2 regions of the Microbacterium hatanonis genome follow, and region 2 is predicted to be linked to the other one. Evidence: predicted binding sites of a transcription regulator. Region 2 holds the regulator's gene; the other holds the start of a gene.

Region 1 (15,698 bases), on a different contig from region 2:
GCGTCGCTGATGCGGGTGAACCACCTGCTGTCGCTCGCACCGAGCTGCAGGTAGGGAAGCGGCACGACGTCGTCGCCGAGCGACACGCGCACCGCGCGGGCGATCCGCTGCCAGGAGTCGCCGCGCCACGGCGACACGGCTGAGGGGTCGCTCCCCCGCAGCACGTCGATCTCGACGAGGGGGTCGGCGACGGCGCGTCGGACGTGCGCGACCGCCGAGTCGACCGTGTCTCCGGTCAGGAGGCGGATGTCGACGGTGGCCCGAGCGCGTGTCGCGAGCACGTTCTGCCCGTCGGAGCCCGACAGCTCGGTGACGACCGCGGTGGTGCGCACGATCGCGTTGAGCTCGGGGCCGAGGCGCGACAGCACGCGGGCCAGCAGCGGACCGAACCTGTCGAGTCGGCGCAGGACGGGGCGCAGCGACCGCGAGGCGTGCGGTGCGGCGGTCGCGAGCATGGCGCGCACCGGCGGGGCGAGGCGACGGGGGAACGGACGACGGCGCAGGCGGTCGATCGCGCGGGCGAGCCTCGCCGTCGCGGGCATCGCCGGCGGGGTCGAGGCGTGCCCTCCGCGTTCGGGAACCGTGAGCCCGAGCGAGAGGATGCCGCGCTCGGCCACGCCGATCATGGCCGTCGGCGCCGAGACGCCCGGCACGGCCCCGCGGACGACCGCGCCCCCTTCGTCGATCACGAGTGCCGGGCGCACACCTCGCGCGTGCAGCACGTCGACGATCGCCTGCGCACCGGTACCGCCGATCTCCTCGTCGTGACCGAACGCGAGGTAGACGTCGTGCGACGGCGTCGTGCCGTCGGCGAGCAGGGCCTCCACGGCCTCCATGATCGCCACCAGTGCGCCTTTGTCGTCGATGGCGCCCCGGGCGTGGATCGTGGCGCCGGTTCCGGTGAGGTCGGCCGCGAAGGGCGGATGCTGCCACTCCTCCGCGACGACGGGGACCACGTCCATGTGCGCCATGAGCACGAGAGGGTCGGCATCGCTCGCCCCGCGCCACCGGTAGAGGAGCGCGTGATCGCTCACGACCTCGCGCTCGAGTGCCGCGTGGATTCGGGGATAGAGGCGTTCGAGAGCGTCGTGGAATGCGTCGAAGGCGGCCAGGTCGACACGGCCCGGATCGACGTGCGAGACCGTGGGGATGCGCAGCAATTCGCGGAATCTCTCGACCGGGGACGACACCCGTCGAGACTACGCCCGGATAGTCTCGGAGCCATGGACGGACTTCGATGGGGCATCCTCGCCACGGGCGGGATCGCCCACGCATTCACGAGCGACCTGAAGACGGCGGGGCGCACGGTCTCGGCCGTCGGCTCACGCCGGATCGAGGCGGCCGAGCAGTTCGCCGCCGAGTTCGGCATACCCCGCGCATACGGCTCGTACGAGGACCTGGTCGCCGACCCCGAGGTCGACATCGTGTACGTCGCGACGCCGCATCCGTTCCACGCCGAGAACGCCCTCCTCGCCCTCGACCACGGCAAGCACGTGCTGGTCGAGAAGCCCTTCACCCTCAACGCGACGGAGGCGGCCGCGGTGCGCGATCGCGCGGCGGAGCGCGGGCTCCTCGCCATGGAGGCGATGTGGACCCGCTACCTGCCGCACATGATCCGGATCCGCGAGCTCGTCGCATCCGGGGTTCTCGGCGAGGTGCGGACGCTCTTCGCCGACCACACGCAGAAGATCAGCGACGACCCGACGCACCGGCTGAACGCGATCGACCTCGGAGGGGGCGCCCTGCTCGACCTCGGGATCTATCCGGTGTCGTTCGCCTGGGACGTCCTGGGCGAACCGTCCGAGATCACGGCGCAGGCGCGGATCTCGGACGCCGGCACCGACGCGGAGATCGCCACGATCTTCCGGCATCAGGACGGCGCGCTCTCCACGACGGTGTCGTCGTCGCGGGGCGCCGGCCCGAACACCGCGCACATCGTCGGCACCGAGGCACGCATCGACATCGACCGGGTCTGGTACACCCCGACCTCGTTCCGTGTGACCCGCCCCGACGGTGAGGTCATCGAGGAGTTCCGCGCCGAGATCGAGGGTCGCGGGATGCAGTACCAAGCGCTGCACGCCGAGAAGCTCGTCGCCGAGGGGAATGTCGTCGGCGACGTGCTGCCGATCGACGAGACGGTCGCGATCATGGGCACGCTCGACGCCGTGCGCGCGCAGATCGGACTGCGGTACCCCGACGAGGGCTGACGGGAGCAGACTGGAGCAATGCCCGAAACGCAGACCGCCCGTGTCGCCGTCTATCTGGACTTCGACAACATCGTGATGTCGTGGTACGACCGTGTCCACGGTCGTAACGCGTATTCTCGCGACCGCCAGCGGATCGCGGAGAACCCCGTCTCCCCCGAGGTCGCCGAGCGCCTGGCTGCGGCGACGATCGACGTCGGAGCGATCATCGACTACGCGGCGTCCTTCGGCACTCTCGTGCTCACGAGGGCATATGCCGACTGGTCGTCGCCCGTGAACGCGGAATACCGTGCTCAGCTCGTCGCTCGATCGATCGATCTGGTGCAGCTGTTCCCCGCCGCCGCCTACGCGAAGAACGGCGCCGACATACGTCTCGCCGTGGATACCGTCGAAGACATGTTCCGCCTGCCCGACCTCACGCACGTGGTCATCGTCGCCGGGGATTCCGACTACGTGCCGCTGGCCCAGCGGTGCAAGCGCCTCGGCCGCTACGTCGTGGGCGTGGGCGTCGCCGGGTCGACCGCGAAGGCGCTCGCCTCGGCGTGCGACCGGTTCGACGCCTACGACTCCCTCCCGGGGGTCGTGCGGGAGACGCCCTCGAAGAAGGATGCTGCGCCCGCCCGCAGTCGGGCTCGCAAACGATCGACCGACCCGTCGGTGAACCTGCTGGAGCGGGCGCTGCAGCTGGAGAATGAACGCGCCGACGAGGAGTGGCTCCACGCCTCGGCGCTCAAAGACCTGATGAAGCGCCTCGACCCGTCGTTCAGCGAGAAGGGGCTCGGGTTCCGCAGCTTCTCCGACTTCGTGAAGGCCCACCCCGAGGTCGTCGAGGTCGACGAGGCGTCGAACGTGGTCGTCGTGCGCTCGGTGGTGCGACCCGCCTGAGCACGCCTCAGGCGCCGACGCCCGAGGCATGCTCCTCGGCGGGCTGCGGGGCGACGTGGCCGAGCACGACGTCCCAGACGTGCGTGAGGCTCACCCCGTTGTCACCGGATTCGACCACGCGCACCTCGCTCTCGCGGAGCCTGTCGGCGTACCAGCGCGCGGACGCCTCGTCCTGTGCTGCAGAGACGACGATCGAGGGCGCGGCGACGGCCGCCGACTCCTCGGCGAGCAGATCGCCCACGAGAGCGCTCTCGGGCACGCGGACGTCGACGAGGGCCAGTCGATCGACGAGGGTGCCCGCCGAGGCGGCGAGGGCCACTCCGAGCGGCACGGCGTCGCGCTCGGCGACGAGACCGATCACCGCGCCCGGCACCTCGCGACGCACGAGATCCGCCAGCGCGGCGGCCGTGGAGGCCGCCGGGGTCTCCCCGCCGTAGGTGGGAGGGTCGTCGAGCTCGACCTCGTCCAGCTGCACGGCCATCAGTCTCACGTCGTGATCGAGCGTCGCCGACGGGTCGGGGTCGAGCAGCGCGACCGCGCCCACCCGTAGGACGAGCACCGTGCGGGCCGCGCCCGCTGCGCCGAAGCTCCGGAACTCGAGTTCGCCATCGGGGGCCTGTGCGCGCGTCATCACGCCATCCTGACACGAGCCCCGCTGCGCGTGGCCGTCAGTCGCGGAGCATCCGGCGCAGCGTCTGGATGGTGTCGGCCTCGGGCGCTCGCTTGTCGGGCCGGTAGGCCTTCACCCGGGCGAAGCGCAGGGCCACACCGCCCGGATACCTCGTCGACCGCTGCACGCCGTCGATCGCGATCTCGACGACGGTCGACGGTGCCAGCGTCAGCGCGTAGGCCGTCTCGGCGGTCGCGATCGTCGGGAAGTACTCGGTCTGCCAGCGGAGGAGTTCGTCGGTCAGACCCTTGAAGGTCTTGCCGACCATGACGAATCCGCCGGGCTGGCCGAATTCGCCGTCGGGGTCGTAGGCGCCGAGGTGCAGGTTGGACAGCCAGCCCGAACGGCGTCCGGAACCGCGCTCGACGCCCAGCACGACCAGGTCGAACGTGTGCACGGGCTTCACCTTCAGCCAGGTCTTACCGCGGCGTCCGGCCATGTAGGGCGCATCGACCGCCTTCACCATGACGCCCTCGTGCCCGGCGTCGAGCGCGCCGCGCGCGAAGTCGTCGGCGGCGTCGGCGTCGTCGGTGACGAGCGCCGGCACGCGCAGCTCGCCGACGATGCGGGCGAGCTCGGACGCGCGGACGGACTGGGGCTCGTCGAGCAGATCGCGACCGTCGAGGTGGAGGATGTCGAAGAAGCGCGGTCGCAGGACGACCTCGCGCGCCACGTCGGCGCCGAAGCGGGCCATCGTGTCTTGGAAGGGCCGCGGCGCACCGCTCTCGTCGAGCGCCAGCGTCTCGCCGTCGAGGATGACGTCATCGGCCGGGAGAGCTCGCACGACCTCGACGATCTCGGGCACGCGGTGAGTCACCTCGGCGAGCGAGCGCGTGTAGACGTGCACCTCGTCGCCCCGGCGGTGCACCTGGATACGGGCGCCGTCGAGCTTGTACTCGACGGAGGCCGTGCCGAACTCTGCGAGCGCGTCGCGCACGGTGGCGGCGGTCGCCGCGAGCATCGGCATCACGGGGGTGCCCACGACGAGTCCGATCTCGGAGAGCGCCCCGGCGGGCTCGGTGAGCGCGATGCGCGCGGTCATTCCGGTGTCGCCCGAGAGCATCGCCGCCCGCCGCACGACGGCGGGGTCGCGATCGGCGGCACGGGCGATCGCGTCGAGCAGGAGGCCCTCGAGGGCACCGGTGCGCAATTCGCCGAGCATCGCGTGCGTGAGGTAGTCCCATTCGGCCGCGGTCGCGCGCGCGGCGAGCCCGCGCAGCATCGAGGTGCGCTCGGCCGCGGATCCTGCCCCGCCGACGGCCGCGAGTGCGGTGAACGTCTCGTCGACCTCGCCGATCGTCAGCGTGGACCCGTCGGCGTGCGACACCTCGAGCGCCTCGAGCGATCGCCAGCCCACACCGAGCCGCCCCTGCCGGAGCGATGCGGTCGCGAGACCCACCAGCGCCTCGATCTCCTCGGGGCGCGCGACGGCGAGGAGATCGGCGAGAGCCTGGGTCTTGGCGAGACGCGAGCGCGTTGCGCTGACCGCGTCGAGGGTCGTGACGAGGTCGGCGAGCAGCATCCTCGAATCATCGCACCGACCTCCGACACCGGTGTCGGGCGCGCGGAGTAGCCTCGGCGCGAAAGGAGAAGCGAACGTGCACACCACGAACTACGTCGACACCTTCATCGAGCTCGCCGACGACTCGCCGGTCGATCACGCGGTCGAGCCGCCCGCCAGGGAGCAGCCGACGATCGCGCAGCTGCACTACGAGCTCATCTCGCAGCATCCGTACTCCCTGACCTCCGACGACGTCGTCTTCGCCACCCATGCGCGACGCGCGGGGATCCCCGAGGCCGATTGGCCCGACGCCCGCACGCTGTTCTTCTCGAAGGGGCAGCCCTGCATGCGCTCGTCGCCCCTCGGCAAGCGGTACGGGTGGGGAGTGCACTCCGACGCGGACGGGCGAGTGGCACTCGTCGCCCGCGAGTCCGCCGAGTACGCACGACTGGCGGCCGACACCGCCACCACCCATACGAAGGCGATGCGGAGCCGCCGCGCCTAGCGCCGTGCCACGTCCCGGAGCGCGGGCTCCAGTTCGGGATAGCGGAAGGAGTAGCCGGCCTCCAGAAGCCGATCGGGCACCACCCAGCGGCTCTTCAGCAGCAGCTCCGATTCGGCGCCGAGCGCCCACAGCGCCGGCTCCAGCATGAACCGGGCCGCCGGGAGTCCGACCGGGGCGCCCACCGCCCGCCGCAGCGCTGCCATCAGACTGCGGTTGTCGGTCGGATTCGGCGACGACAGGTTGATCGGCCCCGACAGCGACGGCGTCTCCCGAACGAACCGCATCGAGCCGACCACGTCGTCGAGGTGGATCCAGCTGAAGCGCTGACGACCCCTCGACCGGTGCCACGGCGCTCGGTCGTCGCCGGTCGGATGCTCGCCGATGCCGCGGTAGCGGCGGTGCGGGAACCACGGGCCGTCGTACTGCGGCCCGCCGAGCCCGAGGCGGGCGAGCCGCAGGAGCATCGCCGTCGCCGGGCCGTCGCCGAACACGATCGCCATGCGCAGCGCGACGCGGCGGGTGGCGGGGAGGTCGTCGGCGAAGAGCTCATGCTCCCATGCCCGGGCCACGTCAACGGAGAAGCCCGACCCGAGATCGCCGCCGTCCTCGGACTGCGGGCGATCGAGGGCGTACCGGTAGATCGTCGCGGTGCTCGCGTTCAGCCAGACGGCCGGGGGCGCCTCGACCGCTGCGACCGCCTCGCGGAGCTCCCGCGTCGTCTCCACGCGCGAGCGCAGGATCTCGTCGCGGTTCGCGTCGGTGTACCGGCAGTCCACCCTCTTGCCGGCGAGGTTCACGAGCAGGTCGGCCCCGTCGATCGTGCGACGGATGCCGTCGGCGTCGCCCCACGAGGCGTCGGGCCCGCGCCGGCCGATCTGCGTGACGAGATACCCCTCGTCGCGCAGGGACGCGATGACTGCGGTGCCGACGAACCCGCTCCCGCCGGCGACGACCGCGCGGCGCGTCATCGGCTGCCACCGTCAGATCGGGTGGCCCAGATCGCCCACGCGACGAGCACCGGCTGCAGGAAGAGCCGGGCGAACCGGGCGCGATCGGTGCGCATGCCGGGCACCGGCCGCCCGCTGCGCCAGTGGTGCACGTTCCCGGGGAAGACCGCGACGAAGAACGCCGCGATCAGCCCGCCGATGCGCGACCGGTCTCGCGGCAGCACGAGAAGCGCCGCCCCGAGCAGCCCCTCGACCACGCCCGACGCGACCACGATCGCGTCTTTGTCGAGACGCAGCATCCGCACCGCCCACTCGGGCACGACGATGCGGTAGCCGCGACGCCCCCAGGTCAGATGCGACAGGCCGGCGCCCAGCAGGAGAGCTGCCAGCGACCACCGCCCGGTCGTGCGGAGTCGTCGACGACCGGCGGATTCGCTCATGCTTCCAGTCTGCCAGCGACGGGTGTCACCAGCGCGGGTGCACGGCCTCGCGGAAGTAGCGGTCGTAGATCTCGTGCACGCCCGCGTCGAAGTCGCCGGGCAGCGTCACCGCCGCCGCCGCGGCGTTCCCCTCCGCCTGCGAACGGTTGCGCGCGCCGGGGATGACGGTCGTCACGCCGGGCAGGTTCGCGACCCACGAGAGCGCGGCGGCGGCGGGGGCGACTCCCTCGGGCACGAGTGCGGCGAACTCGCGCGCGGCCCGCACGCCGGTCTCGAAGTCGACGCCCGCGAAGGTCTCGCCCACGTCGAACGCGCTGCCGTCGCGGTTGTAGGTGCGGTGGTCGGATGCGGCGAACGTGGTGTTCTCGGTGTATTTGCCGCTGAGCAGGCCCGAGGCGAGCGGCACGCGCACGATGATGCCGACGCCGGCCTCGGCCGCCGCCGGGAGCACCTCGTCGAGCGGCTTGAGCCGGAACGCGTTGACGATGATCTGGACGGTCGCCGTGCCCGGGCGCGCGATGGCGGCGAGCGCCTCGTCGCAGGTCTCGACGCTCACGCCGTAGTGGGCGATCCGCTTCTCGGCGACGAGGGTGTCGAGAGCGTCGTAGACCGCGTCGCTCGAGAACACCGGCGTCGGCGGGCAGTGCAGCTGCACGAGGTCGAGCGTGTCGACGCCCAGGTTCTCGCGCGAGCGGTCGGTCCACGCACGGAAGTGGTCGAGGGTGAACTCGGCCGGCTCCTGCGGGCCGCGCCGGCCCATCTTGGTCGCGACGGTGATGCCGTGATCGGGACGCTGCGCGAGGAAGCGCCCGATGAACTGCTCGCTGCGTCCGTCGCCGTAGACGTCGGCCGTGTCGAAGAACGTCACTCCGGCCTCGACCGAGGCGCCGAGCACGTCGAAGGCGCTGGCCTCGTCGACGTCACCCCAGTCGGCACCGAGCTGCCAGGTGCCGAGGCCGATGGGCGAGACGGAGAAGCCGGTGCGTCCGAGGGTGCGCTGCTGCATGGGGGCGAGCCTAGTCGGCGGGCCCGCGTCAGGGGGCGGTGCGGGCGACGAAGTCGAGCAGCGCATCGACCCCGTCGTCGGCGGTGATCGCGCGCAGCACGACCTCGTCGACCGCGGCCCGGTACGCAGGAAGGCCTTCGCGCAGTTCCGCCTCGTTTCGGAAGGTCGTCTCCGTCGCGTCGACCCCCAGCCGAGCGAAGTTCGCCGCGTAGTTCGGATACGAGGCGTACCGGGCGGTCTCGGCCGCGAGCCGGGCGGATGCTGCGGGGTCGATCGCGGTGCGCACGTAGACGCACACGCGGGTGTCGGCGGATGCCGCGTGGAGCTCTGCGGACTGGGCGGCCGCCGCAAGGGCGGGAACCCAGTTCAGCAGGACTCCGTCGGCGCGTTCGGCTCCCAGCATCCGCATCTTCGGCCCGAGCGCCCCGACCACCACGCGGGCGTCGAGCTCTGATCGCAGCGCGTCGACGGCGTCGCCGACGCGTGCCAGCGCACCCTTCGGGGAGACGCCCGAGCCGATGCCGAGCACGAGCCGCTCCTGCGGGATCCCCGAGGTGAGCACCTCGCGGGCGATCGTGTCGGCCGAGCGTCGGTCGACGGGGATGACGCCCGTCGCGAGGATCAGGCGGTCGGTGACCTCGGCGGCGGCGGCGAGGGCGGCGAGCGCGTCGCCGTCGGGGGTGTCGTTCACCCACAGCGCCGCGAAGCCGGCGGCCTCGACCGCCGGCGCGAGACGTGCGACGGCCTCCGGCCCGAGCGTGCCGGCAACCCCGATCGATACGCGTGCGGTCATGCCTCCCACTCTGTCAGCCCCCGCCACAGACCGCGAGACGTCATCCTGGCGACGAGACTGCGGCTCTGGGCTGCAGTCTCGTGCCTGGGATGACGTCTCGCGGTCAGGGGGCGGTCGGCCGGGGTCAGGCGGCCTGGGCCACGAGGGCGGCGGGGCGCACCGTGAGGACGCCGTCAGCGGCATCCACCGTCACCGCTCCGCCGTCGACGAGCGCGCCCGTGACGAACAGGTCGGCGACGCGGTCGTCGATCTCGCGCTGGATGAGGCGACGCAGGGGCCGCGCGCCGTACTCGGGCTCGTACCCGTGCTCGGCGAGCCAGTCGATCGCGGTCTCGGTGATCTCGATCGACACCTCGCGGCGGGCGAGGCGCTTCTCGGTCGTGCCGAGCATGAGCCGCACGATCTCGCGCAGCTGCTCGCGGTCGAGCTTGCGGAACAGCACGATGTCGTCGATGCGGTTGAGGAACTCCGGCCGCATGGCTTCGCGCAGACGCCCCATCACCCGGTCGCGCAGATCCTTCTCGGATCCGAACCCGGTGGCTCCTCCTCCGTCGGCGATGAAGCCGATGGCCCCCGCACGCGACGCGAGGAACTCGCTGCCGATGTTCGACGTCATGATCACCACGGTGTTGCGGAAGTCGACGGTGCGGCCCTGTCCGTCGGTGAGCCGACCGTCGTCGAGCACCTGCAGGAGCAGGTTGAACACGTCGGGGTGCGCCTTCTCGATCTCGTCGAACAGCACGATCGAGTACGGGTTGCGCCGCACGCGCTCGGTGAGCTGGCCCGCCTCGTCGTATCCGACGTATCCCGGAGGGGCCCCGACGAGACGCGACACGGTGTGCCGCTCGCCGAACTCGCTCATGTCGAAGCGGATGACCGCGCCCTCGTCGTCGAACAGCGAGGCGGCGAGCGCTTTGGCGAGCTCGGTCTTGCCGACGCCGGTCGGGCCGAGGAAGAGGAACGAGCCGACGGGCCGGTTCGCGTCCCCCATGCCGGTGCGGTTGCGGCGCACGGCCGTCGCGACCGAGGTCACGGCAGCGTCCTGCCCGATCACGCGCCCGTGCAGTTCGTTCTCGAGGGTCGCGAGGCGCCCGCGCTCGGTCTCGGTGAGACGGTTCACGGGGATCCCCGTGGCGCGGCTGATGACCGCGGCGATCTCGGGCTCGCCGACGATGGCCGACGACGCCGTCGCCGACGCACCCGCGGAGGTCGCCGCATCCAGCTTGGCCTGCACCGACGAGATCTCATCGCGGATGCGGGAGGCCTCCTCGTAGTGCTCGGCCGAGACGGCGGCGTTCTTGTCGGCCTCGAGGGTCGCGAGCTGGGCGACGAGGGCCGACACGTCGACCTTCACGCCGAGTCGGAGGCGCAGGCGGGCTCCCGCCTGATCGATCAGGTCGATCGCCTTGTCGGGCAGCACGCGGTCGCTCACGTAGCGGTCGGAAAGCTCGACCGCAGCGCGCAGTGCGTCGTCGGTGAAGCTCACACCGTGGTGCTCCTCGTAGGCCGCGCGCAGACCCCGGAGGATCAGCACGGCGTCTTCGATGGAAGGCTCGCCCACACGCACGGGCTGGAACCGGCGCTCCAGCGCCGGGTCTTTCTCGATGGTGCGGTACTCGCGGAGGGTCGTGGCGCCGACGAGGTGCAGGTCGCCACGCGCCAGGCGCGGCTTGAGGATGTTGCCGGCGTCCATCGCGCCCTCTCCCCCGCCGCCGGCACCGACGACGGTGTGCACCTCGTCGATGAAGAGGATGAGTTCGCCCTTGCGTGCGGAGACCTCGTCCATGGTCTGCGTGAGGCGCTCTTCGAAGTCGCCGCGGTAGCGGGTTCCGGCGAGCATCGCCGGAAGATCGAGCGCGATGACGCGCTTGCCGCGCAACTGCTCGGGCACGGAGCCGGCGACGATCGCCGACGCGAGTCCTTCGACGATCGCCGTCTTGCCGACACCCGCCTCGCCGACGAGCACCGGGTTGTTCTTGGTGCGTCGGCTGAGGATCTCGATCGTCTGCTCGATCTCGTCGCTGCGTCCGATCACGGGGTCGAGGTCGCCCGCCTCGGCGCGCGCCGTGAGGTCGGTGCCGAAGCGGTCGAGCATCGGGGTCTCCGACGACGCCTCGGTGTCGGAGGCGTCGGTGCGGGCGGCGCCCGGGGTCACGGTCTCGCGCACGGCCTGCGTCAGCGCTTCGGCGGTGACGCCCGCCTGGGCGAGGATCTGACCGGCGGGCGCGTCCTGCGCCAGCACGAGCGCGAAGAAGAGGTGCTCGGGGTCGACGTAGGTCGAACCCGCGCTGCGGGCGACCTGGTAGGCGAGGAAGAGCGCGCGCTGCACCGAGGTGGTGACGACCGCGCCGTCGACGTCGGCGGGAGCGGATGCTGCGGGCAGCCGTCCTTCGGTGGCGCGAGCGATGGCGCGGGGGTCGGCGCCGATGCGCTGGACGGCCTCGTTCGCCGGCGACTGGTCGACGAGGATGCGCAGAACGTGCAGGGCGTCGAGCTCGCGCTGACCGCGCTCGAGCGCGAACCGGCCGGCGCGCTGCAGCGCCTCCTGCGTGCGGGAGCTGAGGAAACGGCTGAGGTCGATCGACCGCTCCGCGCGCGCCTGCTCGCCGGCGAGGTAGCGGGCGAGGAACTCGTCGAACGAGCTCGCGCCGTCGCCGTGGGGGGAAGTGAAGTCTTCGGGCATGTCCCTGATGTCTCCTGGATGAAGGTGAGCCTGTGCGACTCAACTTGATATTACGTAGTTGAGCGCGTGCGTATCAAGTTCAACGGATCCGCGCTCAGGCTATTCCCGGCCCCGCACGATGCGTCATCCGCCGGCGGGCCGACTACCGTGGCGAGGATGACCTTCCCCTTCGACACCCTCCGCCGCTGGCCCGACGTCGAGGCGCCCGAGCTCGTCGCGGCGGATGCTGCCGACCGCCTCCTCCTCGACGAGTCGACCGGCGCGCGGACGGCCCTCGACGAGGGCTCGCTCGTCGTCATCGGCGACACCTACGGCGCCCTCACGCTCGCCTCCGCCGCCGAGGGGGCGCGCGGCATCCGCGTCCACCAGGACCCGCTCACCGGTGAACGCGCCCTCGCCGCGAACGCCGAGCGGCTCTCGGTCGACGACGACGCCTTCTCGTCGCTGCCGTTCGACGCCGACCTCGTGCGCGACGCCGAGGTCGTGCTGCTTCGGCTGCCGAGGTCGCTAGACGAGCTCGACGACGTCGCCGCGCTGATCGCGCGCCACGCCTCCCGCGGTGTCACGGTCTTCGCGGGTGGCCGCATCAAGCACATGACCGTGGCGATGAACGACGTGCTGCGTCGCCACTTCGACACGGTCGACGTCACCCACGCCCGCCAGAAGTCCCGCGTGCTCGTCGCGCGCGGTCCGAAGCAAGGGCACGATCCCGAACCCCGGCGCGCCACCCACGACGGGCTCGTCGTGTGCGCCTACGGCGGGGTGTTCGCGGGCACCTCCGTCGACATCGGCACGCGGTTCCTGCTCGACAACCTCTCCGGTCGGGTGGCGGGCGGGGGCACGGCCGACGACCCGGTGGTCGACATGGCGTGCGGCACGGGCGTCGTCGCCGCGACGTTCGCCCGACAGGGTCTGCACGCCTACGCCTCCGACCAGTCGGCCGCCGCTGTCGCGTCGGCCCGCGCGACCGCCGCGGCGAACGGGGTGAGCGAGCTCGTGCGCGTCGAACGCGATGACCTGCTCTCGCTGCTCGACGACGCGAGCGTGTCGTTCATCGCCCTGAACCCGCCCTTCCACGTAGGCGCGGCCGTCTACGAGGGGGTCGCCGCGCGGCTCTTCGCCGACGCCGCCCGCGTGCTCCGCCCGGGCGGAGAGCTGTGGACGGTGTGGAACTCCGCCCTCCTCTACCGCCCGACCCTCGAGCGGGTCGTCGGGCCCACGCGGCAGGTCGCCCGCAACAGCAAGTTCACCGTGATGGCCTCGGTGCGCAGCGCCTCCGCCTACGACCGCTGACGTCGCAGGACGGCCTCGCCCCGCCCTCTGGATCATGTCCGCACCCCCTCGTACGCTGAGCGCATCGAGAGGAAGGCGCACCGTCATGGAGTGGAAGATCGAGCTCATCTTCGTCCCCGTCACCGACGTCGACCGGGCGAAGGAGTTCTACGTCCGCATCGGATTCGTCGCAGACCACGATCAGCAGGTCGATGACGACCTGCGCTTCGTGCAGCTCACCCCGCCGGGGTCGGCGTGCTCCATCGCCATCGGCACCGGGCTGGGCTCGAAAGTCGAGCCCGGCACCCTCGACGTGATCCAGATCGTGGTGGCCGATGCCGACGAAGCGCTCGCGCACCTGCGGTCGGTGGGCGTCGAGGCCGAGGGTGTCGACGAGCTGGCGTGGGGCCGGTTCGTCACCTTCCGCGACCCCGACGGCAATTCCTGGGCGCTGCAAGAGCTCCCCGATTACGCCGCGCAGTCCGCCCACGCCTGAGTCCTCCGCATCCGAGCGCCGGTATCGGGCGCCCTAGGCTGGCGACATGAAGCAGTTCGGCGCGGGCGTGCGCATGCTCGCGCGCGGATTCGGCTGGTGGCGGCATCGTCCGGGAGTGATGGCCGCCGGACTCGTCCCCGCCCTCATCGTGGGTCTCGTCCTGCTGGCGGGCGTGATCACCCTCGCCGTCTTCCTCCCCGACATCGCGACCGCCGTCACCCCCTTCGCCGACGGATGGCCCGAGATCTGGGTCGCCGTCGTCCGCTTCGCCGCGGGGGCGGCGACCCTCGGTGCCGCGCTGGTGATCGCCGTCGTGTCGTTCACCGCCCTGACGCTGCTGATCGGCGAGCCCTTCTACGACCGCATCTGGCGGTCGGTCGAGGAGGAGCTCGGCGAGGTGCCCGACGTGCGCTACGGCTTCGCGCGCGCCCTCGGAGACACCGTGTCGCTCATCGCACGCGGCATCGGCGTGGCGCTGCTGACCGCGCTCCTCGGCCTCGTGCCCGTCGTCGGCGGCGCGGCGGGCGCGGTGCTCGGCGTCGTGCTCACCGGCTGGCTGCTGACCGACGAGCTCACCTCGCGCGCGCTCACCGCTCGCGGTGTCGACCGCGCGCAGCGCCGCCGCCTGCTCCGCTCGCGGCGCGGCCAGGCGCTCGGGTTCGGCGTCGCCACCCAGCTCTGCTTCCTCGTGCCGCTCGGGGCGGTGGCCGTCATGCCCGCCGCCGTGGCCGGGTCGACGATGCTGGCGACCTCGCTGCTCGCCGACGCGCCCCGCCCCACCCGCTGAGAGTCCAAGACACCCGGGCGGGCGTGCCGCAGCATCCGGGTGTCGTGGACTCTCAGATGGCGGGGGTCTTCGCGGCCATCGGCGCGCTGTTCTCCAGCCCGCGGATCAGGCTCGCCGAGTCGTAGGGACCCACGTGCCGCCGGCCGTTGAGGAAGAACGTCGGCGTCGTGTTGAGATCCATGATCTCGGCGTCGAGCCGGTCGTCCTGGATGTGGTGGGCGACCTTCGGCGAGACGAAGTCGTCGGCGAAGCGGTCGGGGTCGAGCCCGAGCATCTCCGCGTAGCGGAACAGGTCGTCGCGCTCGAGGTTCTTCTGGTGCGCGAAGAGCTTGCCCGCCATCTCGAAGAAGCGCCCCTGCATCGCCGCGGCCTCCGCGGCCTGGGCCGCCTCCTGCGCGTGCGGATGCGGCTGGTCGAGCGGGAGGTGGCGCCACACCCAGCGGATGTCGTCGCCGAAGCGCTCGCGCACCGCATCCACCGATCCGGTCGCACGACTGCAGAACGGGCACTCGAAATCGCCGTACTCGACGATCTCGTACGGGGCGTCCATCGAGCCCTTGATGTGGTCGCGTTGCGGGTCGACCGGGCGCGCGAGCTTGAAGCCGACCGGGTGCGGCGGGCTGATCCGGTCGCCGACCGTGAGGATCGCCCACCCCAGGAAGAACGCGATGACGGATGCGGCGAGCACGGCGACGCGCGCGAGGTCCTGCGTGTGCGGATCGCTGATGGCGATCGGCACGAGGAAGAGCGAGATCGTGAAGCCGATCCCCGAGAGCGCGGCGCCACCGGCGACGCGGTGGAGGCTGAGGCCGGGCGCGAGCTGGCCGCGGCCGACGACGCCCACCAGCCAGGTGGCGACGGTGATGCCGATGAACTTTCCGAGCACGAGACCGGCGACGATGCCCCACGCGACGGGCGAGACGAGCGCGTCGCGGAGGGTGTCGCCGTCGATGTGCACGCCGGCGTTGGCGAGGGCGAAGACGGGCAGGATGCCGAAGGAGACGTAGGGGCGCAGGCCCGTGTCGATGCGTTCGTTGATCGAGATCGATTCGCGGAGGCTGCGCGTGACCGCCGCCGCGTAGGCGGGGTTGGGCGATTCGCGGAACGCCTGGGTGAGTTCGACCGACCGCTCGACGTCGTTGCGCCGCGGTGGGAAGACGGGGATGAGCAGCGCCACCGCGACCCCGGCGAGCGTGGGGTGCACGCCGGCGAGGTACACGACGACGAAGAGCGCCGCCCCCAGCACGCCGTAGGCGAAGCCGCGCCCGACCGGCAGGAACCGCACGAGGGCGATGAGCACCATCAGCACGAGGGCGATCACGAAGGGCACGGGGTTCAGGCCGCTGTTATAGAAGAGCCCGATGACCAGCAGTGCCCCGATGTCGTCGACGACGGCGAGGGTGAGCAGGAACGTGCGCAGTCGCGAGGAGAACTTCGGCCCGATGAGCGCGAGGGCACCGAGGAGGAAGGCGGTGTCGGTGGAGATCACCACACCCCACGCGTCGAACT
Region 2 (15,698 bases):
CGAGCTGCACGACCAGGTGGGATGCCGCCGCCACCGTCGCACGGTCGTCGACGCTGAAAGCGCGATCGGCGTTGGCCGCGGGCACGACCACGATCGTGTTCTGCCCGTCGTCGGTCACCGTGATCTGCGCGATACCGGTCGCACCGGGCACGGTCCGCAGCCCCTCGACATCGACCCCGTCGGCGACGAGCCTGTCGCGCAGGCGCTCGGCGAAAGCATCCGTCCCCACCGCTCCGATGAAGCGCACCGACGCGCCCGCGCGGGCCGCGGCTATCGCCTGGTTGAGCCCCTTGCCGCCGGGTCCGGTCGAGAAGTCCGTGCCGAAGAGCGTCTCGCCCGGTTCCGCGCGGCGCGGCTGGCGCACCACGAGGTCCATGTTCGCGCTGCCGAGAACGACGACTCCCGTCACGCCGTCACCCGGCCGACCAGGTTGACCGCGATGCCCATGCGTTCGAACATAGCCGCCTTGGCGATCAGCGCTCTGTCGGCCGTCTCGGCGTCGGGTGCGTAGACGACCTGGGCGTGGTTGGCCTTGTGCCGGGCCATGAACTGGTCGCGCGAGACGTCGTGCAGCACCACGTGCGCGATGGGCCACTCCGGGTTCGTCGCCTCCTTGCGCCGTCGCGTCTCCGCCTCGGGCAGCTCGACCGCGCTGCCGCGGAAGATGTCGACCTGCAGGATGCCGTCGGCGATGAAGACGCGGCTGATCACCAGCTCCCCCGGACGCGAGACGCCGTTGACCGTGGCACCCCCGGCGGGGAAGAAGACCGGTCCCTGCCGCCACCCCTCCGCCTTGTCCCATCCCCCGAGGTGCGAGGCCGGAACCGACCCCGAGATCTCGTAGACCCACACGAACTCGCCGTCGTAGTCCTCGCCCCACCGCACGTCGTGCAGCGTGTTGTCGGGTACGAGCCCCATCGCCCTCCACACCCGGTCGGTGACCAGCGCGTCCACCGCGACGCCCTCGTCGGCCTCGTTGAAGTGCGGCATCGCCCGACCGGCGAACAGCTCGCGCCCGCCGTCGCGCGAGAACACCGGCGGACGCTCGGTGGAGTTGAGCACCCCCTCGGCGAGATCCGACGCCGGCACCAGGTCTTTCAGGCCCTGCTGGTACTGGATGCCGACGGCGTCGAGACCGAAATCGTCGGCGATGCGCAGCGCCGCGATGTACATCTTCATCTGCCACCGCACCTGGCCCTCGGTGAGCTCCGTCGCCTCGTCGGTGCCGAAGCGGAAGGTCATCCCCCGGTCGATCAACCAGTCGCGCGCCGCATCCGCCTCCTCGTCGGGGACGACGAGCATCTCGGCGTACAGGGCGGACTGCGACAGGCGCTCCTTGTAGATGCCCGTCGGGTTCAGGAGCTCGTCGTCGAAGATCGCGTTGTACATGCCCATGCAGCCCTCGTCGAAGACCCCGATGATGGCCTTCTCCGCGAGCAGCTGATCTCCCAGCGCGCGCCCCAGGTCGCGCTCCGGCGAGGGCCGCAGCTCGGGCAACGGCCTGACGTGCGACTCGTCGTGGACGATCCGGCCGGTCTCGGTCCACTCCCGCAGCCCGTCACGGAACCACGGGTCGGTGAAGTCGACCGACCAGATCGTCGAGTACTCGGTGCCCATCTTGGTCAGGCCGGCGTTCAGACCGAGCAGCCCGACGAGCCCCGGCCAGTCGCCGGCGAAGTTCGCGACCGTGAGGATCGGACCGCGGTGGGTGCGCAGGCCTGCGAGCACGTGGTGCGAGTACTGCCAGACGGCTTCCGCGACGATCAGGGGCGCATCGGCGGGGATGCTGCGGAACACCTCGAGCCCCATCCGCTGGCTCGAGATGAACCCGTGGCCCGTCTCGGGGTCCACGCCGTTGGCGCGCACGACCTCCCAGCCGAGCTCGGCGAGCGCTGCGGACACATCCGCCTCCATCCGGGCCTGCGTGGGCCAGCCCGCGATGTTCGCCGATTCGCGCAGGTCGCCGCTGGCGATGAGGTAGGCGGTGCGCGCGGGCGCGGTGAGCTGCGGTGCCGGGGAGGGGAGGGTGTAGGTCATCGGGAAGCGCCTTCCATGTCGGTGAGGCTGCGCTGACGCGCAGCGAGATCGTGGGTGACGACGGCCGTGCCGTCGTAGAGGGAGAGGTAGAGGGAGAAGAGTTCGTCGTAGAGCGCGGCGACGGCGGCGTCGGGAGCGACGGTTCGTGCGACGGGGTTCCAGTCCTCGATGCGGGGGACGGCGCCGTGCGAGGTGTCGGAGGCCGCCGCGAGGAACGCCGCGCCGTACGACGCGCCGATCGTGATCTCGGGGACCTCCTGCACGAGGCCGGTCGCATCCGAGACGATCTGCAGCCAGAGGGCGCCCTGGGTGCCCCCGCCGACCGCCACGATGCGCCGTATGTCGGCGCCCGCGGCGCGCATCGTCTCGACGTTGTGCCGTACCCCGAAGGCGGTCGCCTCCAGAGCGGCGCGGTAGAGATCGCCGCGATCGTGCTCGAGAGTGAGACCCGCGATGACGCCGCGCGCATCGGGGTCGAGGATGGGCGTGCGCTCACCGGCGAAGTACGGCAGCATCACGAGGCCCCGCGCACCCGGCCCCGACTCCGCTGCCTCGGCGAGGAGGCGGGGATAGTCGGCACCGGTGAGGTCCGCGATCCACCGCGTGATCGCGCCGGAGCTCGCCAGACCGCCCGCGAGGTTCCGCGACCCGGGGAACACCCCCACGGTGCTCCACATCGAGGGCGTGCGCAGCGTCTCGTCGCCGGTGGCGACGAGGAACATCGTCGTGCCGTACATGAGCATGAGGTCGCCGGCACCGTGGGCTCCGACGCTCACCGCCTCGGTCCACGCATCGATGGTGCCGGTGATCACCGGCGTCCCCTCCGCGAGCCCCGTGAGGTCGGCGGATTCGCGGGTCACGAGACCGGCGACATCTCCCGCCCAGCGCAGGAGCGGAGGCTCGAGCCCCGGCGCGATCAGCCGCCACCAGGGTTCGTGCCACTGCTCGTGCTCGATGTCGTAGAGAGGTGTCATCTGGCTCGCCGACTGATGGTCGAGCACGTACGCACCGGTCAGGCGATGCGCGAGCCACGATGCCGGCATGAACAGGCGCCGTGCCCGCGCATACGCCTCCGGCTCCTCGTCGCGCACCCACGCGATCTTCGGCCCGCCTGCCTGCGTCGTCAGGGACGAACCCGCGATGCGCACGATCTCGTCCGCCCCGAGCTCGTCGGTCAGGCGACGCATCTGCTCGGTCGCGCGCGTGTCGACCCCGTAGAGGATCGCCGGACGCACCGCGACCGCGTCGGCGTCGGCGAGCAGCACGCACGGGCCCATGCCGCTGACGCCCACGGCGGCCACCTCGACGTCCCGACCCGGGACACGTGCCAGGAGCTCGCGCGAGAGCGTCACGAACTCGTCCCACCAGACGGAGCCGTCCATCTCGACCCACCCGGCACGCGGACGCGAGACCTCGTGTTCGACGACGGCCGATGCGACGATCCGGCCCTCCGCATCGACGAGTACGCCCTTGCTGCTGGACGTGCCGATGTCGACACCCATCGTGCAGCGGACGGTCATGGCATCCGCCCCTCTCCCCGTGTACGGATCAGCGGTAGGCGGCGATGACGCGATCGATCTCGGCCAGCGCCTCGTCGTCGGGCTCCACCAGCGCCATACGGCTGCGGCCGTCCGCGACTCCCATCGAGCGGAGAGCGGCCTTCATGCGGGGCATGTCGCCGCCGATGATCCGGACCACGTCGTCGACGGCCGCCTGCGCGGACGCGATCGTCTCGGAGTCGCCGCTGTCGGCGGCCGCGGCGAGCGCGCGGAAGGGCTTCGGGAGCACGGACGACACCCCGGAGACGACGCCCTGCGCCCCGACCTCGCCCGCGGCGACGAGGTCGCGGTCGGCGCCCGTGTAGAGCACGAAGTCGTCGTCGACGACCGATCGGTAAGCGGCGATGTCGTCGAGGCTCATCTCGCTGATCTTCGCGCCGATGACGTTCGGGAGCTTCGCGAGACGGGCCAGGAGCGCGGGGCTGACCTCGATGCCGCTGCGCTTCGGGTACACGTAGACGAACAGCGATCCATCGCCGACGGCCTCGGACACGGCCTCGAAGTAGCTCTCCACGGCACCCTCCGCCGAGGCGAGGTAGTACGGGGTCAGCGCCGCGAACTCGCGGGCTCCGAGCTCGCGCGCGATCTCCACTCGGCGCACCGCCTCGAACGCGCTCGAGCGCCCGACGTGCACGATCACGCGCATCCGACCACCGAGGTCCTCGAGCGCGGCTGCCACCAGAGCGCGGAACTCGTCCTCGTCGATGGCGGGGAACTCCCCCGTCGTGCCCAGCACGAAGGCGCCCTCGTTGCCCGACTGCGCGACGTAGCGGAAGATCGCTCGACTCCCCTCGATGTCCAGGCTCCCGTCGGCGTGGAAGCTGGTCGGGATAGCGGTGACGATGTCGCGACGTGACATGTGATGCGGCCTTTCAGATGGTGGAACGGATGAGGGGATCAGGCGTAGGAGGTGTTGGACGTGGGCGTGAGGACGAGCTCGTTCACGCAGACCCGTTCGGGCAGCGCGGCGATCCACCCCACCGCCTCCCCCACGTCCTCGGCGCGGAGCATCGACTCCCGCGCCTCGGCCGAGGGCGGGTTCGGGCGGGTGTCGAGGATGTCGGTCGCCACCTCTCCCGGGCACAGGTGGGTGGCGCGCACCCCGTTCGCGTGCTCCTGCGCGTTGACCGATTCGGCCAGCACCCCCAGGGCGGTCTTGCTCATCGAGTAGGCGGCCCCCGCGCCGGGGGAATGACGCCAGGCCGCCCACGACGAGACGAGCACGATGCGACCGCCGCGCGCGGCACGCATGCCGGGCAGGACGGCGTGCACGGCGCGCACCGCGCCGTGGAGGTTCACGTCCATGACGTGGCCGATCGCCGACGGCGTCACCTCGTTCCAGAAGCGCTCCTGCACGTTGGTGCCGGCGCTGAACACGAGGGTGGCGACGGGCCCGTGCTCGGCCTCGATGGTCGCGACGGCCCGCGACACCGCGCCGTCGTCGGCCACGTCGAGGGAGAGGGGCGTCGCCGCCCCGCCCTCGGAGCGGATCTCGGCGACCACGCGGTCGAGCTCCTGCACTCGGCGACCCGACACCACCACGTGGCCTCCGAGCCGAGCGAGTGCCCGGGCCGATGCTTCGCCGATGCCGGTGCCGCCGCCGATCACCCAGGACACAGGGGTGACAGTCATATCAGCCCTTCGTCGCGCCGGCGGTCAGACCGCTGACGACGTACCGCTGGGCGATGAGGGCGACGATCATGACCGGGACGGTGATGACGACCGCGGCGGCCATGAGCCCTCCCCAGTCGACGGCCGCGTAGCTGGTGAAGTTCACGATCGCGACGGGCAGCGTCCTCGTACCTTGGCTGGACAGCACGAGGGCGAACAGGAAGTTGTTCCAGCTGAAGATGAACGACAGGATCGACGCGGTCGCGATACCCGGCACCGAGAGGGGGAGCACGACCCGCACGAACGCACCGATCCGGCTGGTCCCGTCGATCTGCGCCGCCTCCTCCAGCTCGTGGGGGATGCCGTCGAAGAAGCTCGACATGATGGCGACGACGAGCGGCATGGTCACGAAGAGGTGCGTGAGGATCAGCACGGTGTAGGTGCCGACGAGCTGGATCTGCGAGAACAGGAAGTACCAGGGGATGAGCAGGCTCACACCCGGGATCACGCGCGCCATCAGCAGGAACGCCGTCGTGCTGCGCACCCGGTAGCGGGCGATGCCGTAGGCGGCGGGAACGCCGATGAGGAGGGCGAGGAGGGTGGCGCCGATGCCCACGATGACGCTGTTGCCGATGATCGGCAGGAAGTTCTGCGCCCCGAAGACCGTGTCGTAGTTCCCCAGCGTCGGCTCGAAGTCGAACGTGCGGGACGGGTCGACGACGTCGCGGTTGCGCTTGATGCTCGCCAGGAACATCCAGGCCAGCGGCACGAGGAAGGCCAGCACCACGGCGACGATGCCGACGACCCGGGCGGTGCCGCCGATGAGCTGTGCGCGTGTCCGCCTGCGCCGACGCGGCGTCGGCAGCGGACGGGGGGCCGAGGGAGCGGCCCCCTGACGGGAGCGGGTGGGGGCGGTGACGCTCATGAGCGATCTCCTCGTTTGCGAAGAATGGCCAGGGCGACGAGCACGATGACGATGAGCATGAAGAACAGCATCAGAAGGGCGGACGCCTTCCCGTACTGCGAGAACTGGAACGCCTGCCCGTAGGCCAGGATGTTGAGCGTCTCGGCCTCGTGGCTCGATCCGCCGCCGATGCCCTTGGTCGCGTAGATGATGTCGAACGTCTTCATGGCGTCGATGGCCCGCAGGATGGCCGCCGCGCCGATGACCGGTGCGAGCAGGGGCAGCGTGATGTGACGGAACCGCTGCCACGCGTTGGCGCCGTCGACCCGGGCTGCTTCGTCGGGTTCTTCGGGCAGGGTCGAGAGCCCGGCGAGCAGGATGAGGATCACCATCGGGGTCCACTGCCAGACGTCGATGAAGATCAGCGTGTTCAGCGCCGTCGACGGATCGGACAGCCACCCCTGCGCGGGGAGGCCGAAGAACTGCATCACGACGTTGGCGAACCCGATGGTGGGCTCGAAGATGAGCAGCCACATCATGCCGACCGCGACCGGCGTGGCCACGAGCGGGAGCAGGATGAACACCCGCACGATCCCCTGGCCGCGGAAGGTCTTGCGCAGTAGCAGCGCGATCGCGAGTCCGAAGAGGAGCTCGAGCCCGAGCGCGACGCCCGTGAAGTAGGCCGTGCGGCCCACTGCCGGCCAGAACCGCTCGGTGTCGGTGAGCCATCCGATGTAGTTCGCCAGGCCGACGAACTCGAACGGCCGGTTGACCGATCCGGCCGAGTCCGTCAGCGACAGGAACACCGTGTACCCGATGGGGAACGCGATGAGAGCACCGATGAACACCACCGACGGCGCGATGAGGATCCACTTCAGGTGCGCGTCGACCCAGTCGACGGCGCGCGTCGCGGCCCTCGGGCGGCGCGGGGCGGTGATCGTTGCCACTTCTTCCTCCTCTGGTGAGCGGGGTCCCGGCGGTGCGGCCGCCGGGACCCCGGCCCGATCAGTTCTCAGAGTCCAGGAGGTCCTGGAACTGGGTGTTGGCGGACGTCGCCGCTTCGGAGACGTCTCCGCCCTCGATCGCGGCGATCACCGGACCGCCGACGATCTCGCGTGCCGCAGCGACCTGCTCGAGCTGCGGGCGGTCGTGGCCGACGCCGTGGTCGGCGACGTTGCGGACGATCTCCACGAGCCCGGCCGGGAACTGAGCGACAGCGGCGTCATCGTCCCAGGCCGACTGACGGGCACCCGGGACGGTCTCGTTCTCGAGCAGCCACTTGGTGTTCTCCTCGTTGGTCACCCACTTGATGAACTCCCACGCAGCATCCTTCTTCTGGGAGAACTCGTTGATGCCGACGGTCTGCGGAACGATGTTGTAGAACTTCGAGCCGTCGGGGCCCTCGGGGAACTGCGCGAAGCCGACGGTGTCGACGACGCTGCTGTTGTTCTCGTCGAGGAAGGTGTAGGCCTGGCTGTCGGCGTCGATGTAGAACGCCGCGCGTCCCTGGGCGAACAGGGCGGATGCTTCGACCCAGCCCATGTTCGTCACTCCGGGAGGGCCGTACTCCTTCAGCAGCTTGCCGTAGAGCTCGATGGCCTCGACAGCCTCGGGGGTGTCGATCGATGCGTTGCCGTCAGCATCCTGGAAATCGGCGCCGTAGCTGTAGAGGAACGACGAGAGCTGCGTCACCAGCGGCACGCGCGAGCCGCGCATCGCGATGCCGAAGACGCCGTTGTCGGGGTCGTTGAGCGTCGCGATCGCCGTCTCGAGCTCCTCGAGCGTCGTCGGCACCTCCAGACCGGCCGCCTCGAGCAGATCGGTGCGGTAGTAGACGATCTGGCGCTCGGTCATGACGGGCACGCCGTACACGACGCCGTCGAGCTGCACTGCGTCACGAGCGGCGGGCTGGAAGTCCTCCCAGTCCCACTCGGCGTCGGAGGAGACGTACTCCGTCATGTCGGCCAGCCACCCGTTGCGCGAGAACTCGCGCATGACGTCCTGCACCTGGAAGGCCATGACGTCGAAGTCGGACGACGACGAGTTCAGCTTGACCTTGTAGTTGTCGTTCAGCTGCTCGTTGCCGTAGGCCTCGATCGTGACCGCGATGCCGGTCTCGTCCTCGTACTGCGTGGCGAGGGTCTTCAGGCCCTCGGTCCACGGGCTGTTGGCGGCGACGACGGTCAGCTCGGTGACCTCGCCCTCCGCCTGGCCGCCGCTTCCGCCGCCGCAGGCGGTGAGGCCGAGGGCGAGAACCGCCCCGGAGGCCAGGACGGCGAGAAGGCGCCGCGATCGCTGTGTGGTGAACATCGGTGTTCCTTTCGTGGGGTGTTCGGGAGATGTGAAGGTCAGGCCACCAGCGCGGTGGGCACGCGACCGGCGAAGACGTCGACGATGGCCTGAGCGGTGGCGAGGCCGATCCGCTCGTACGCCTCGCGGCTGTCGGCCGCGGCGTGCGGTGCCACGACGACCATGGGGTGGGAGAAGAGCGGGTTGTCCTGGGTGGTGGGCTCGACCTCGAACACGTCGAGGCCGGCTCCGGCGATCCGGCCCGTGGCGAGGCCTTCCACGAGGGCGTTCTGGTCGACGAGACCGCCGCGCGACGTGTTGATCAGGATGGTGCCCTGACGCATGCCCGAGATCAGTTCGGCGTCGACGATGTGGTGCGTCGCCGCGATGTGCGGGGCATGCACGCTGACGATGTCGACGTCGGCCACCGCCGCAGCCGCCGTGTCGACCAGCGACACCCCGAGTCGCGCTGCGGCCGCCTCGTCGGCGAAGGGGTCGTACGCCTTGACCGACACGTCGAAGCCGGCGAGACGACGGGTGAGCAGCTGCGCGATCGCGCCGAAACCGATCAGGCCGATCGACGTGCCCGCCAGCTCGCGGCCGACGAATCGGTCCCACCGGCCCGCCTTCGTGGCGGAGTCCATCTCGGGGATGCGGCGCAGCACCGAGAGCATGAATCCGATGGCGAGCTCGGCGACCGCCGCGGCGTTCCCGCCGGGCACGTTCACGACCTTCACGTCGCGGTCGCGGGTGGCGTCGAGGTCGATGTTGTCGAGGCCGACGCCGAGCCGGGCGATGATCTGCAGACGGCCCGCGTGCGAGAGCGCCTCCGCGTCGTAGACCTCCACGCCGCCGACCGCGGCGTCCGCGTCGGCGATCAGCTCGTGCAGTTCGGCCTGGGTCCACGGCACGGTCGCGTCGTTCTCCACGAGGGTGAAGCCGTGGTCGAGCAGCAGCTGGCGCCCCGACGAGCAGAGCTCGGGGTAGCGGACCGGCCCGACGATGACCGTTCGTCCCGTGCCGACAGGTAACAGGGGGGCGGTTGCAGTCATCTCTCGGAGGCCTTTCTGGGCGGGTCAGGATTCCGAGGAATCGATCACCGTTGAACGATTTGTTTACTGTTAACAGTCACCATAGATGGCGCCCCACGAAGATGTCAAGACGATGCGAAGAGGGGGCACCCACGGCCCGGATGCCGTGGATGCCCCCTCTGAAAACCGCGACCTCAGGTGTGCGCGAGCCCTCGCAGCACGTCGCGCACGTGACCCTTCGCCAGGGTGAGGTGCAGCCGGAGCCGCCGCACCGACGCCTCCACGTCGCCCGTGCGCACCACGTCGAGGAATCCCTGGTGGTCCTCGGTGGCGGAGGCGATGTCGGAGGTGTCGCTCAGCTCGAACAGGATCGCGAAGATGCGCTGGTACGGCCGCCACGCGTCGAGGAGGCGCCTGTTCCCGGAGTTCGCGTAGAAGCTCGTGTGGAAGGCCATGTCGGCGTCGGCGAACCGCTCCCCGTCGTCGTCCTCCGCCGCGGCGGCCATGGAGTCCACGATGCGCTGGACGTTGTCCCAGTCCTTCGCGCTCGCGTTCTCGATGGCGAGCCGGATGGCCAACGACTCGAGGGCCTCGCGCACGGTGTACAGCTCCTCGACGTCGCGGAGATCCATCGCACGGGCGTACAGCCTCTTGCGCCGATCCTCGGCCAGCCCCTCGGTCTCCAGCTGACGCAGCGCGTCGCGCACCGGCCCCCGGCTGACGTCGAAGCGGGCGGCCAGGTGATCCTCGGCGAGATGAGTGTCGGGCGGGATGATCCCGCGGATGATCTCCACCCTCAGGCGATGCGCGATCTGATCACCCATTGCCAACGGTCGAAGATCCGACACGGATTACCCCCTGGGAATTGTCTACTGGTGACAAAGCTAACCCACGCTCGGCGATCCGGGTCAATCCTTCACGGACGGGCGTCGGGACCGTCCGCCGCTCCCGGGCCGACCCGCTCGCCGGACGCACGCTCGACCTCGATCTCGCGCATCACCTCGTGCACGTCGGCGCGGGTGGCCGGCAGCTGGTCCTCGTGCCCGCGGGCGGCGCGCTCGACGACCCACGACGAGAACGACGCGACGATGAGACCGACGAGCACCACACCCCCGACCATCAGGAAGACGGCGATGACCCGCCCGGGGATCGTCACCGGCGTGTAGTCGCCGTAGCCGACGGTCGTGACGGTGCAGAACGCCCACCACACCGCGTTGCCGAAGGTGGTGATCGTCGCCCCCGGGGCGTGGCGTTCGGCGTTCAGGACGGTCAGCGATGCCATCCAGATGAGGAGCAGCGCCGCGCCCGTGCCGTAGATCAGCAGACGGGCGCGCAGCGAGCTGCCCGCCGTGCGCGTGAACGTGGTGATGCGGGTGAGCGCTCCGAGCAGCCGCACGGGTCGCAGCGTCGGCACCAGAACGATGACGATGTCGAAGAGATGCCGCCGCACCCAGAGCCCTCGGGGGCGGCTGAGGAGGAGTCGCGCGAGGTAGTCGACGATGAACATCACCCAGGTGGTCACCACGACGACCGTGGTGACGGTCGACCAGGCGCCCCGCAGATCGCCGATGACCTGGAACGTGTAGGCGATGAGGAACGCGAGCGCGGCGACCGTCAGCGGCCAGTAGCTCGCCGCCTCCCAGCGTCGCGTGGCCGCGGTCTCTCCCGCGTCGCGCGGGGCGTTCGTCACCATGCTCGCACTCTAGAGCAGGGCCGAGCCGAGTCCGCGAGAGTTCAGACCGGCAACGAGACAGCGACCGTGCGCTGCTGTTTCGTCGCCGGCGTGGAGTCTCGCGGATGCTGCGGAGGCGGATCAGTCGGCGTCGTCGCCGGGGCGACGCGGGCGCCAGAGCACCACGTCGGTCGCGCGGCGCACGCGGGAACCGTGGCGGAGCGTGACCACCGAGCCCGTGGCACCGGCGGCGAAGACGCGCGCGCCCGGCCGGGACTGCCGCTCGGCGCTGAGCTGACGCTCGAGTTCGGTGACGCGGCGGGTGAGGGCGTGCACGTGCTCCTCGAGCGCGAGCAGACGCGCGATCGCCGGAAGACTCATGCCCTCGCTCGACAGGCGCGCGACCTCGCGCAGCTGCCCGATGTGCCGCGAGGAGTAGCGGCGCGATCCCCCCTGCGTGCGGCCGGGGACCACGAGCCCGAGTCGGTCGTACTGGCGCAGGGTCTGCGGGTGCATGTTCGCGAGTTCGGCGGCCACCGCGATCGCGAAGATCGGCGCGTCCGCGTCGAGTTCGTCATCCATGCCGGTCACCGTCCTTCCTCACGTCGCGTGTCGAGCGGAGGAGATGTCACGGATGCAGGACGATTCGGCGCGAATCGTCCTGTCCCGGTGACATCTCCTTCGCTCATGTCAGCCGCGCGCCTTCGACATCAGCTCGGCGCGGGGGTTCTCCTTCGGTTCGAGCTCCTGGAAGCGCACGAGCGCCTCGCGAGCCGCGTCGTCGAGGTGCGCGGGAACGGCGACCTGCACCTCGGCGAGGAGGTCTCCGGTGCCCTTCGACGTCTCGACGCCCCGGCCCTTCACACGCAGCACCCGACCCGACGGGGTGCCGGGCGCGACACGGAGCTTCACGGGGTCGCCGCCGAGGGTCGGCACTTCGATCGTCGCGCCGAGGGTGGCCTCGGTGAAGGTGACCGGAACGGTGACCCTCAGGTTCAGGCCGTCCCGCACGAACACGGGGTGCGGGCGCACCGTCACCTGCACCACGACGTCTCCGTTCTCGCCGCCGTCGGGCGACGGGCGCCCGCGACCGCGCAGACGGATCTTCTGGCCATCCGAGACTCCGGCGGGGATCTTCACCTTGAACGGCTTGCCGTCGTCGCCCTGGAGCGAGATCGTCTCGCCCTTCGTGGCGGTGACGAAGTCGACCGTCGTGCGCGCCGTGACGTCGGAACCCCGGGTCGGGCCGCCGAAGCCGCGGTACCCGCCCGATGTCTGCCCGAAGCGTCCGGAGCCGAAGCCCCCGGGCTCGAAGTTCGCGAAGAAGTCGTCGAAGTTGCTCGACGACGACGACGGGGGGCGCGTACCCCCGCGCCCCTGGCCGAACATGCTGAAGACGTCTTCGAAGCCGGCGTTCCCGCCGCCCGGGGCCGTGAAGCGCGGAGCCCCCGAACCCATGGCGCGGATCTGGTCGTACTCCGCGCGCTGCTCGGGATCGCTCAGCACCGCGTAGGCCTCGCTGACCTCCTTGAAGGTCGCCTCCGCCTTCGCGTCGCCGGGGTTGGAGTCGGGGTGGTACTTGCGGGCGAGCTTGCGGTAGGTCTTCTTGAGGTCGGCCTCCGAGACGTCTTTCGCCACGCCGAGCACCTTGTAGAAGTCCTTGTCGAACCAGTCCTGACTCGCCATACGGTGCTCCTATTCCGCCGGGACGGCGACGACGACCTTCGCGGGTCGCAGTTCGACCGAGCCGAGGCGGTAGCCGACCTCGACGACCTCGAGCACGGTCGGAACCGTCACGCCCGGGGTCGGCGCCTGGAAGATCGCCTCGTGCTGCTGCGGGTCGAACTCTTCGCCGGCGACGCCGTACGAGACGACGCCCAGGCGCTCGGCCACGGAGCGCACCTTCTCGGCGATCGCCGAGAAGGGCGTGCCGGCCTCGAGGTCGCCGTGCTTGACCGCGCGGTCCAGATCGTCGAGCACCGGGAGCAGGCCCTTCACGGCCTCGCCCTTCGCCCGCTCGATCTCTCGCTCGCGCTGGTCCTCGGTACGCCGACGATAGTTGGCGTACTCGGCCTGGAGACGCTTGAGGTCGTTGAGCAACTGCGACTCGAGATCTGCCAGGGTCGTGTCCTCGGCCTGCGCCTGAGCGGTCTGCTCTGCGCCGAGGATGTCGTCCACGGTCAGCTCGTCCTGCGACGAGGGGTCGGATGCTCCGGCAGGCTCGGCGCCCGACCCCTCCCCGTTCGGCCGAACCTCGTCGTCGCCCCGGCCGTTGTCGGCGCCGGGCTCTTCGAAGTTCTTCTTCGCCATGGTTACTTCTTCTCGTCTTCCTCGTCGACGACCTCGGCGTCCACCACGTCCTCGTCGGAGGAGGGGGCGTCGGTCGGAGCGTCGGGCGCTGCATCCGGAGTCTGCTGGGACTGACCGGCGTTGTAGATGGCCTCGCCGATCTTGCCCTGGCTCTGGTTGAGCTTGTCGAAGGCGGTCTTGACCGCGTCATCGTCGTCACCGGCAAGCGCGCTCTTGAGCGCGTCCACGTCGCCCTGCACCTCGGTCTTGACGTCCTCGGGCAGCTTGTCGGCGTTCTCGGAGAGCAGCTTCTCGATCGAGTACGAGAGGGTCTCGGCCTGGTTGCGCACCTCGGCCGACTCGCGACGCTTCTTGTCCTCGGCCGCGTTCTCCTCGGCCTCGCGCACCATGCGCTCGACGTCCTCCTTCGGCAGCGAGGAGCCACCGGTGATGGTCATCGACTGCTCCTTGCCGGTGCCCTTGTCCTTCGCCGAGACGTGGACGATGCCGTTCGCGTCGATGTCGAAGGTGACCTCGACCTGCGGGATGCCACGGGGAGCCGGAGCGATACCGGTGAGCTCGAAGGTGCCGAGCGGCTTGTTGTCGCGGGTGAACTCGCGCTCGCCCTGGAAGACCTGGATCGCGACCGACGGCTGGTTGTCGTCCGCCGTGGTGAAGGTCTCGCTGCGCTTGGTCGGGATGGCGGTATTGCGCTCGATGAGCTTCGTCATGATGCCGCCCTTGGTCTCGATGCCGAGGCTCAGGGGGGTCACGTCGATGAGGAGGACGTCCTTGCGCTCGCCCTTCAGCACGCCCGCCTGGAGAGCAGCGCCGACGGCGACGACCTCATCGGGGTTGACGCCCTTGTTGGCCTCCTTGCCGGCCTCGCGCTTGACGAGTTCGGCGACGGCGGGCATACGGGTCGAACCACCCACGAGCACGACGTGGTCGATGTCGGCGACCTTGATGCCGGCTTCGCGGATGACGTCCTCGAACGGCTTCTTCGTGCGGTCGAGGAGGTCCTTGGTGAGGTCCTCGAACTTCGCGCGCGTGATCGTCTCGGACAGCGACACGGGGCCCGAGTCGGTCAGCGAGAGGTAGGGCAGGTTGACCGAGGTCGAGGTGGAGCTCGAGAGCTCCTTCTTCGCCTGCTCTGCCGCCTCCTTCAGACGCTGGAGGGCGATCTTGTCGCCGGAGACGTCGACGCCGGTGGTGTCCTTGAACTGCTTGATGAAGTACTCGACGAGACGCTGGTCCCAGTCGTCGCCGCCGAGGCGGTTGTCGCCGGAGGTCGAGCGCACCTGGATGGTCGAGAAGTCGTCGTCCTTGCCCACCTCGAGCAGGGAGACGTCGAAGGTTCCGCCACCGAGGTCGAAGACGAGGATGAGCTCGTCCTCCTTGCCGCGGTCGAGGCCGTACGCGAGAGCGGCGGCCGTGGGCTCGTTGATGATGCGGAGCACGTTGAGGCCCGCGATCTCACCGGCCTCCTTGGTGGCCTGGCGCTCGGCGTCGTTGAAGTAGGCGGGAACCGTGATGACCGCGTCGGTCACGGTGTCGCCGAGGTACTCCTCGGCGTCGCGCTTCAGCTTCTGGAGGATGCGCGCGGAGATCTCCTGCGGCGTCCACTTCTTGCCGTCGACGTCGAAGGTCCAGGTGGTGCCCATGTGACGCTTCACGCTCGAGACGGTGCGGTCGACGTTCGTGACGGCCTGGCGCTTCGCGGTCTCGCCGACGAGCACCTCGCCGTCCTTCGTGAACGCGACGACGGAGGGGGTGGTGCGGAAACCCTCCGCGTTCGCGATGACCTTGGGCTCGCCGCCCTCGAGGACGGCGACGACCGAGTTGGTCGTTCCGAGGTCGATTCCAACAGCACGTGCCATGTTGATCTCCTTCTAGATGAGACGAGCGGATGCTGCGTCCCTGGGTTCGAGTCGAGTTCTGGGGGCTCAACGGGTCGCTGATGTCGCGAAGGGTTGAGCCGTGATGACTCAACGCTATCGAACCCGCCGGTCGCGGTCAACCGAACTTGCTATGAATCGGCTCAACTTCGGTGATCAGACCGAATGGGCGACCGTCTGCAGGCCGATCACGAGGAGACCGAGGGCGAGCAGCAGGAGCAGGGCGAGCAGCTGCTGGCGGAGGGGTAGACGGGAGCGACGCACGCCGAGCCAGCCGATGACGGCCAACGTGCCGATGAAGACGAACGCGCACACGGTCAGCGCCGTGTCGATGTCGAGCACGTCGACCCAGGCGAGCACGATGATGCCGCCGGGTATGAGGACCGTGCCCATCGCTCCGCCCGCCAC

What was found. Region 2 encodes HspR, which represses chaperone genes until heat shock. Its sites were predicted from a motif close to AAGTTGAGTCNNNNNGACTCAACTT; they were not measured.
Region 1: a site for HspR is predicted at 11,656-11,680, ahead of FVP77_RS02750 (ATP-dependent Clp protease ATP-binding subunit). Genes of this name have one in related genera too.

The regions. Positions count from the first base shown of each region.
Region 1 covers NZ_VRSV01000001.1:573,627-589,324, reverse strand. The annotation lists gene FVP77_RS02800 (M20/M25/M40 family metallo-hydrolase) at 1-1,190, opposite strand, end outside; gene FVP77_RS02795 (Gfo/Idh/MocA family protein) at 1,224-2,207, shown strand; gene FVP77_RS02790 (NYN domain-containing protein) at 2,226-3,089, shown strand; gene FVP77_RS02785 (hypothetical protein) at 3,097-3,720, opposite strand; gene FVP77_RS02780 (ATP-dependent DNA ligase) at 3,758-5,281, opposite strand; gene FVP77_RS02775 (DUF6157 family protein) at 5,358-5,765, shown strand; gene FVP77_RS02770 (epimerase) at 5,762-6,733, opposite strand; gene FVP77_RS02765 (DoxX family protein) at 6,730-7,152, opposite strand; gene FVP77_RS02760 (aldo/keto reductase) at 7,178-8,158, opposite strand; gene FVP77_RS02755 (LLM class flavin-dependent oxidoreductase) at 8,187-8,951, opposite strand; gene FVP77_RS02750 (ATP-dependent Clp protease ATP-binding subunit) at 9,076-11,634, opposite strand; gene FVP77_RS02745 (class I SAM-dependent methyltransferase) at 11,791-12,927, shown strand; gene FVP77_RS02740 (VOC family protein) at 13,013-13,402, shown strand; gene FVP77_RS02735 (EI24 domain-containing protein) at 13,449-14,189, shown strand; gene nhaA (Na+/H+ antiporter NhaA) at 14,242-15,698, opposite strand, start outside.
Region 2 covers NZ_VRSV01000002.1:546,509-562,206, reverse strand. The annotation lists gene FVP77_RS12790 (ribokinase) at 1-409, opposite strand, end outside; gene FVP77_RS12785 (fucose isomerase) at 406-2,037, opposite strand; gene FVP77_RS12780 (FGGY-family carbohydrate kinase) at 2,034-3,557, opposite strand; gene FVP77_RS12775 (dihydrodipicolinate synthase family protein) at 3,586-4,455, opposite strand; gene FVP77_RS12770 (SDR family oxidoreductase) at 4,494-5,228, opposite strand; gene FVP77_RS12765 (carbohydrate ABC transporter permease) at 5,230-6,132, opposite strand; gene FVP77_RS12760 (carbohydrate ABC transporter permease) at 6,129-7,058, opposite strand; gene FVP77_RS12755 (ABC transporter substrate-binding protein) at 7,117-8,421, opposite strand; gene FVP77_RS12750 (phosphoglycerate dehydrogenase) at 8,460-9,452, opposite strand; gene FVP77_RS12745 (GntR family transcriptional regulator) at 9,626-10,255, opposite strand; gene FVP77_RS12740 (potassium channel family protein) at 10,348-11,124, opposite strand; gene FVP77_RS12735 (heat shock protein transcriptional repressor HspR) at 11,245-11,685, opposite strand; gene FVP77_RS12730 (DnaJ C-terminal domain-containing protein) at 11,794-12,789, opposite strand; gene FVP77_RS12725 (nucleotide exchange factor GrpE) at 12,799-13,413, opposite strand; gene dnaK (molecular chaperone DnaK) at 13,416-15,272, opposite strand; gene FVP77_RS12715 (hypothetical protein) at 15,447-15,698, opposite strand, start outside.